DNA from 2 places in the Plantactinospora sonchi genome. Region 1 is predicted to be linked to the other one. Evidence: riboswitches for the same ligand, from Rfam matches in the RefSeq annotation. Region 1 holds a riboswitch; the other holds the start of a gene.
The links. A riboswitch is a leader RNA that binds a small molecule or an ion and turns the genes downstream of it on or off. The one in region 1 is predicted to bind S-adenosylmethionine.
Positions count from the first base shown of each region.

Region 2: another riboswitch for S-adenosylmethionine. It lies ahead of V1633_RS11395 (ABC transporter substrate-binding protein); the one in region 1 lies ahead of thrC (threonine synthase).

Region 1 is NZ_JAZGQK010000010.1:4,852-9,059, reverse strand. It holds gene V1633_RS12125 (GNAT family N-acetyltransferase) at 1-316, opposite strand, end outside; gene thrC (threonine synthase) at 753-2,048, opposite strand; SAM riboswitch class I at 2,061-2,195, opposite strand; gene V1633_RS12115 (S24/S26 family peptidase) at 2,413-3,282, opposite strand; gene V1633_RS12110 (response regulator) at 3,647-4,208, shown strand, end outside.
Region 2 is NZ_JAZGQK010000008.1:11,507-15,714, forward strand. It holds gene V1633_RS11385 (amino acid ABC transporter ATP-binding protein) at 3-848, opposite strand; gene V1633_RS11390 (amino acid ABC transporter permease) at 835-1,629, opposite strand; gene V1633_RS11395 (ABC transporter substrate-binding protein) at 1,753-2,673, opposite strand; SAM riboswitch class I at 2,968-3,060, opposite strand; gene hrpA (ATP-dependent RNA helicase HrpA) at 3,195-4,208, opposite strand, start outside.

The DNA of each region.
Region 1 (4,208 bases):
CGTGGTCGTAGAGCACGCGGCCGACACCCTGCCGACGGTGGGCCGGCCGCACCGAGAGGACGACCGTCGCGTTCTCCCGGTTCTCGAGCTGCGGTAGCCGGATCTCCAGGTAGCCGACGGCGACGCCGTCGAGATACGCCAGCATGTGTCGTTGCTCGTCACCCGGCATCGGGTTCCGGAGTCCGCCGACAAAACGCTGACGACAGTACGGCGCCGCGTCCGGCTGCTCAGCCGCCCAGACCTCGGCGTGGATCCCGTACGCCTGCTCGACGGCGGCGTCGTCGCCCGGATCGAAGGCGGTGACCACGATGTCCATGACCCCGAGGGTGCCGAAGCGGCGGCGAAAACGCGACCGATTATCCCCGTTGCCCGGGCGGGCGGATCGTCGTTGAACACGGGACCGGCGACTGCACCCGGATCGACGGGGTATGCCGGTCGATCGCCGACGTCAGCCGGCTGAAGAAGATTTGGTCGGGAGGGACGCCCGCACAACGCCTCCGGCGCTGGGTCGTAAGAGCTTTGAAAGTCTACGGCGAAGCGCCCTCCCGCACGGAGCATCTTGCGTCCTGCAGATGCAATCGTCAAGCCCCCGTCGGGGTGTTTTCGTCACCCGTGGCAAAACAGCAGCTACGCACCGCATCCATGACGGACGGACGGACCCGGTCCGGGGCGACCGAACGGATCTCACCTGCAAGTTGCACGTGCATCTGCTCGGTCGCCACGCGAACACATGGCGCAAGTTTTTTGGAAAATCAGCCCAGCAGGCCGGCGTCGCGCACCGCGCGCAGCGACGGCTTGACCCGGTACGTCGGCCCGACCTGGCCGGCCACCGCGTCGAGGGTCTTGAGCCCTTCGCCGGTGTTGTAGACGACGGTCTCCGCGTCGGGGTCGAGTCGACCGTTCTCCACCAGCTTCCTGAGTACCGCGACGGTGACCCCGCCGGCCGTCTCGGCGAAGACCCCGGTGGTCCGGGCCAGCAGCCTGATCCCGTCCCTGATCTCGTCGTCGTCGACGTACTCCATCCAGCCGCCGGTACGGCGTACCGCCTCCAGGGCGTAGAGGCCGGCTGCCGGGTCGCCGATGTTGAGCGACTTCGCGATGCCGGTCGGCCGGACCGGGATGATCTCGTCGGTGTCGGCGTGCAGTGCGGCGGCGATCGGGTTGCAGCCGGCCGACTGGGCGCCGAACACCTTCCAGCCGTTCGCCGGCGCCTCGACCAGTCCGATCTCGACCAGCTCGCTGAACGCCTTGTCAATCTTGGTGAGCAGCTCGCCGCTGGCCATCGGGATCACCACCTGCGCCGGGATCCGCCAGCCGAGCTGCTCGGCGACCTCGTACCCGAGGGTCTTGGAACCCTCCGCGTAGTACGGCCGGACGTTGACGTTGACGAACGCGGTGTCCTCGAACTCGTCGGTCTCGACCAGTTCGCCGCAGAGCCGGTTGACGTCGTCGTACGAGCCGTCGATCGCGACCAGGTCACCGCCGTAGACCGCGGTGGTGATCACCTTGCCCTGCTCCAGGTCACCGGGGATGAAGACGATGGAGGGTACGCCGGCCCGGGCGGCGTGCGCGGCGACCGAGTTCGCCAGGTTGCCGGTCGACGCGCAGGCGAACCGGGTGAAGCCGAGCCCCCGGGCGGCGGTCAACGCCACCGACACCACCCGGTCCTTGAACGAGTGGGTGGGGTTGCCACTGTCGTCCTTGACCCAGAGCGGTGCCCGGATGCCCAGCTCGGCGGCGAGGCCGGCGGCCGGCACCAGCGGAGTCATGCCGGGGTCGAGGGTGACCCGGGTGCTCGGGTCCTGACCCGTCGGCAGCAGGGCGGCGTACCGCCAGAGGTTGTCCGGACCGGACTCGATCTGCGCGCGGGTGACCCGGGCCAGCAGGGCCGGGTCGTAGCCGACCTCCAGCGGGCCGAAACACTCGTAACAGGCGTGCTGCGCGACGAGCGGGTACTCGGTGCCACAGCCGCGACAGACGAGGACACGGGCCGGGTTCGGGGCCACCGGGGAGGTCTGGGTGTGGGTCGCGTCGATGATCGACGTCATGGCGAGGCCGTCCTCTCATCTTTCCCTGCGCCGCACGGCGCGGCGGGGACGGAATTGGCACCTGCCTCGCGAGGCCTCGTCATCGAGACAGCGAAGTGGTTGCCGGGGCGTCAACGGGCCGTATCCCTCAGCCCCTCTGGATGAGGTATGAAGTTGTCCGCACAGTCTACGGGTCCGCCCGGCCCTGTGTCCCGGGGCACGTTGACCCTGTGAGCTAGATCCCGGTCGTCATCGGGCGGCGGCGGTCACCGACCCGACGACACCGCCGGGCGTCCTCCGGACCCGGCAGCGGCCCGCCCGAGGGCACGCCGAACTCCGGCCCGGACCGCCACCGCAGCGGCGTACGGCCCGACCGTGGAAACGGTCAGCGGGCACCGACCGGTACGGCCACCCGCGCACCGGCAGCCGCCGCCAACGCGTACGGCACACCGACGCCGAACGCGGCGAGTACCGCCCGGACCGCCACCGGCGCCGGGATGTCGCACAGCGGCGGGCCGACCCGCAGGTGGTGTCGTACCGCGTCGGGCGGGAGGACGGGCCCGGGTCGGGCGGAAGGCGACGGGAGGCCGTACCCGCAGCCGAGCACGATGTCGAGCCGTGCCGGGGGACGCGGTTCCGGCTCCACCAGTCCGGTCCGCAGCCCCGCCACCCCGCGTACCGCCGTGGCGGAGATGCCGATGGTCGTACCGGGCAGGGCGTGGACGGCGCGGGCCAACCGGTCCGGGTCGAGCGTCCCGCCCGCCAGGTGGCGTACCCGGAGCACCCCGTCGACAACCCCGGTCTCCGGCGCCGGGTGGTCACGTTCGTCGACCGACCTGGCCGCCGCGCCGGCGAGCCACAGGGTGACACCACGCGGCGGTGCCACCGGCCGCCGGCCGCCCCAGCCCTTGAGACCGCCGGACAATCCGCGCGGCGGCTCGTCCGGAACCCCGGACACCCGCCCGACCAGGGCGTGGCGGGGCACCGGCGGGTCGTACAACGGGAGGTTGTCCCCGGCGGTGAGCAACCGGTCGCCGAGGTGCGCGACCAGACGGCGCACGGCGAGGTTCCGCTCGTACTCGAAGGCGACCACGTCGCCCGGGCGCAGTTCGTCCCAGTTGGCCGTCTCGACCAGCACCACGCCGGCCGGCAGCGCCGGCAGCATGCTGGTGCCGGTGACCGGCACCCGGGCCGGCCGGCCGGCGGCCACCGCCGCGCGGACCAGCTCCACGAAGCCGGCCGGGGCCGCGTTCACCGGGTGCCTCCCCGCGTCGCTCCGCCGGGCGGACGACCCGTCGACCCGGCCGGTTCGACCCGTACGTCTCGTTCGATCACGTCCCGCTCCCGCTCGTCGCCGTCGGCGAGCCCGTCGGCGCGTTCGGCCGAGCGGCCCGGTGCCGTCCGGTCACCCACCGGACCGGCCCCGGACCCGGCCGAGCGGGCAGGGCGGTCCCGCACAGGTGTCCCGGGCTTTGCGGCGATGGTCACGTATCGTGGCGATTCGGGGCCAGAGTGCAGAAGTGCTGTCTTGACGGTGCACAACCGCCGGTCTACGATCCGGGTCCCGCCATCCATCGATCCCGACGTCGCGATCGCCGCCGAGGGTGAGGTGCCAGGGAGTGTCGTTGATCTCCGTCTCGGTCGTCGACGACGACCGGATGCTGCTGGACGGCGTCGCCGCCTGGCTCGAATCCGCACCCGACCTGCGGCTCAACTGCGCGGCTCCGACCGTCGACCGACTGCTCGCCGCCGAGCGGCAACCCGCCGACGTGGTGGTACTGGATCTGCTCCTGGCGGACGGTTCGGCACCCGTCGACAACGTCCACCGACTCGTCTCGACCGGTCGGGCGGTACTGGTGGTGAGCGTCGTACCGCACGTGGTGCACGGGGTCGACGTGATGCGGGCCGGGGCGTCCGGATACCTGACCAAGGACCACGACCTGCCGACGCTCGCCGACGCGATCCGTACCGTCGCCCGGGGCGAGATCGCGCACTCCCCCGAACTCGCCTTCGCCTGGTCGTCCGACACCCGTCCGGACCGGCCCCGGCTCGCCCCGCAGGAGCGGGCGGTGCTCGTCGCGTACGCGTCGGGGATGACCCTGACCGCGGCGGCGCGCAAGGTCGGCATCCAGCCCGCCACCGCGCGGCGTTACCTGGACCGGGTGAAGGCGAAGTACCACG
Region 2 (4,208 bases), on a different contig from region 1:
TCCTACAGCACCTGGGAGAGGAACCCCTGGAGCCGGGGACTGCGCGGCGTCTCGAAGAGTTCGGCCGGCGGGCCGGCCTCGACCACCCGGCCACGGTCCATGAAGACGACCTGGTCGGCGACCTGTCGGGCGAACCCCATCTCGTGCGTGACGACCACCATCGTCATGCCCTGACCGGCCAGGTCCGCCATCAGCGACAGCACCCCCTTGACCAGTTCGGGGTCGAGCGCCGAGGTCGCCTCGTCGAAGAGCATCACCCGGGGCGACATGGCCAGGGCCCGGGCGATCGCCACCCGCTGCTGCTGACCGCCGGAGAGCCGCCCCGGACGTACGTCCGCCTTGTGACGCAGGCCGACCAGGTCGAGCTGGCGCAGCGCCACCTCGTCCGCCTCGTCCCGGGACAGCCCTCTGAGCTGCCGGAGGGCGAGGGTCACGTTGCGCAGCACGGTCATGTGCGGAAAGAGGTTGAACTGCTGGAACACCATCCCGATCTGCTGGCGCAGCTCATCGGGGTCACGGGTCAGCACGCTCTCGCCGTCCAGCAGGACGTCGCCGCGGTCGGGCTCCAGCAGCCGGTTGATCGTCCGGAGCAGGGTGGACTTCCCGGAGCCGGACGGCCCGATCACACAGGCGGTGTCGCCGCGCGCGACGTCCAGGTCGACACCGTGCAGCACCTTGTTGCGTCCGAAGGCCAGGTGCACGTCCCGGGTGGCGACACTCACCGACTCGAAGGCCCGACCGGCCGGTGGTGTCGCCGGGGCGGACGGCACCCCGGTCGCGGTGGTCAGTGTCATCGCGCCGATGTCCGCACCGGAACGATCGTCGCCGTGTCGGTCACCTCCGGACATCGGACGCTCCCTCCGTCGAAGTGGGTAGTGGGGTCTCGCCGGCCAGTGCCAGCGGATCCTCGGGATCCGGTCCACCGGCCCGGCCGTCCCGCAGCCGCCGGTCGACCCAGTTGACCAGGTGGGTGAGCGGCACCGTGATGGCCAGGTAGCACAGGCCGGCGAGCAGCAGCGCCGACTCGTTGCCGGTGTTCGCGGCGTAGTCCTGGCCGATCCGGAACAGATCCCGCTGACTGGCCACCAGGCCGAGGAAGTAGACCAGGCTGGAGTCCTTGATCAGGGCGATCAGCTGGTTGACCCAGGCCGGCAGGACCCGACGCACACCCTGCGGGATGATCACCAGGCGCATCGCGGCGGCGTGCGAGAGACCCAGGGCGCGGGTCGCCTCCAGCTGGCTGGCCTCCACGCTCTGGATGCCGGACCGGAAGATCTCCCCGATGTACGCCGCCGCGATCAGCGACAGCGCCAGGATGCCGAGCGGGTACGGGTTGGGCCCCCACCAGGCGAGCCCGAGGGGTGCCAACCCGACCCCGATCAACAGGATGGTGACGGCGGCCGGCAGTCCCCGGAACACGTCCGTGTAGATCCGCGCCGGCCAGCGCAGCCAACGGGACCGGGCCAGGCCCGCCACGGCCAGCAGCATGCCGAACAGGGTCCCCAGGATGGCCGAGACCAGTGCCAGCAGGAGGGTGTTGCGCAGCCCGACCGTGAGCATCTCGGGCAGTGCCTCGCGCATCGACTCAAGGTCGAAGAACGTCTCCCACAACGTCCTCAGGGTCTCCATCGCCTCACCTGTCTCTGGTCCGTCATCGGCTCTCCGTCACACGTCCGTCCGCCCCGCCGGCGGCCCGGTCTCCGCCACCGGACCGCCGTCCGGTGCGCGTCGGGGCCACCGGCGGGGTGGCGGTCAGGCTGCCGGCGTACCGGTCGGGCTGGCGGACGCGCCCTGGCCCGCCGGGGCGGTCGGCGTCGCGCCGGATCCCGCCTTCACCGGCGGGTACGTCACGGTGCCGCTGCCCGGCTTGAAAGTCTCCGGCACCGGCCGTCCCGGGTAGTACTGCTCCTGGAGCCGGGTCCAGGTGCCGTCCTGGATCACCTGGTCGAGTGCCTTGTTCAGCGCCTCCCGCAGCGGATCGTTCCCCTTGGCCACGGCGAACGCCGTCGGCGCCGAGCTGAGCTGCTTCTCGGCCAGCACGATCTTTCCGCCACTGTCCTGAGCGGACTTCTCGCCGATCTCGGCGGGCGAGATCCACGCGTCGGCGGTCTTCGCCTTGAGCTGGTTGATCGCGCCGTTGTAGTCCGGCACCCGGACCGGGTCGAGCCCCTCCTTGGTGGCGTAGTCGTCCTGGACGGTGCCCTGGACCACGACCACCCGCTTGCCCTTGAGCTGGGTGAAACTGGTGATCGGCGAGCCGGCCGGCACGTCGAGTCCGAAGTAGCCGAAGTCGTACCCGTTGGTGAAGTCGACCGTCTTCTTCCGTGCCTCGGTGATGGTGATGGACGAACTGCCGACGTCGTACTTGTGGTTGTTGACCTGGGCGAGCAGCGCGGAGAACTCGGTGCCCACGAACTCGACCTTCAGGCCCAGCTTCTCCGCCACGGCGGTCATCAGGTCGTTGTCGAAGCCGGTGAACTTCCCGTCCTTGAGGAAGACGTTCGGCGGGGCGTCGGTCAGCGTGCCGACCCGCAGGGTGCCCGGCTGGAGCAGGTCGTAGGGGTTGTCGGCGGCGTCTGCGGACGACGATCCGCCGCAGGCCGCGACGGCACCCAGCAGGGCGACGGCGGCGACACCGGAGAACAGGCGGGTGAGCAGAGGACTGTTGCGCATGTGCGGAAACTCCATGAAATGTCCGGCGGGACGCGTGCGGCCGCGACCCGTGGCACAACAGCCACAGGCGGCGACACGGCCCGGCTCAGAGGGGTGGGAAAGACGGTCGGAGATCCGCCGACCGGCGGTCGTGGTCGGTCAGGGCCATGACGGCGACGCCGTGGCGGACCGGATCAGTCGCGGTCGCGACAGAGCATGGTGCTGGTCCGGCAGAGGTCGACGTGTCGACGCCACCGGTGCCAGGTGACGTGCAGCCGGCTCGTCCGCTCGGGGTGGGTGGCACGCACTTCGGTTCCTCCATCGGTCCTGGCGGTAGCACCCGCACCCACCGGTGGGGGGTTGCTGCGACGTCGTCGAGCCAGGTCTCTCAGTCGCTCTGGATGGTCGCCGGTCAGCGTACTCAACCGCCCCCCGGACATTCCACCTGATCGGGGCAGCTGTGGCGCTCGTGACACGGCAGAAGTGTGAGGAAGGGCCCCTTCCTCTACCAAAAGCGATAAGAAGGGGCCCTTCCTCACCGGTCAGCGGCCCTCCACCAGATCCATCGCCCGGTAGATCCGCTGCTCGGAGATCGGGTACGGCGTACCGAGCGCCTGGGCGAAGACGTTGACCCGCAGTTCCTCGATCATCCAGCGGATCTCCCGGACCGCCTCCTCGCCCTGGCGTGCCGGGGGAAGGGCGGCCAACATCTCCTGGTACTCCTTCTGGACCTGGGCTATCCGGGCCTGCTGCTCCCGGTCCCGCCCCGGATTCTGTGGCAGCCGGTCGAGGCGTCGCTCGATCGCGGTCAGGTAGCGGGGCAGGTCGCCGAGGCGGGCGTAGCCGGTCTGGGTGACGAAGCCCCGGTGCACCAGGCCGGAGAGCTGGGCCCGGATGTCGGCGAGCGCGGACACCAGGGCCAGGCTGTTGGTCCGGCCCAGCCGCTGCTCGACCGTGTACGCGGCGGCCAGCACCCGGCGTACCCGGTCGACCACCGCGAAGGTGGTGTCGATCAGGTCCGCCCGGACCCGGTCACGGAGTGCGGCGAAGCCCTCGGCGTCCCAGGCCGGCCCGCCGGCGTCGGCGACCAGCTTGTCGACCGCCGCGTCGGCCGCGTCGTCGAGCAGGTCCTGCACGTTGCGGTGCGGGTTGCGGCTGAGCGCCAGCTTGGCCTCGTTGCTCAGCCGTCCCTGCAGGAACTTCGCCGGGGAGCCGAGGCTGAGCCGGAGCAGCCGCCGGGTGCCGGCCCACATCTGGCGCTGCTGCTCGCCCTCGGTCTCGAAGACCCGTACCGCGACGGTCTCGCCCTCGTCCGCCAGCGCCGGAAACGCCGTCACCAGGTAGCCGCCCCGGACCTGCTCTATCGAGCGGGGCAGGGTGCCGATGCTCCACTCCCGCAGTCCGGTCCGCTCCACGTCGGGCGCGGCGGCCGCGACCATCTGCCGTACCTGGGTGGTCAGCTGCCGTTGCAGCGCCGGCAGGCTCTTGCCCTCGGCGACCGTCCGCTGCCCGTCGTCGTCGACCACCCGGAAGGTGGGGCGCAGGTGTGCCGGCAG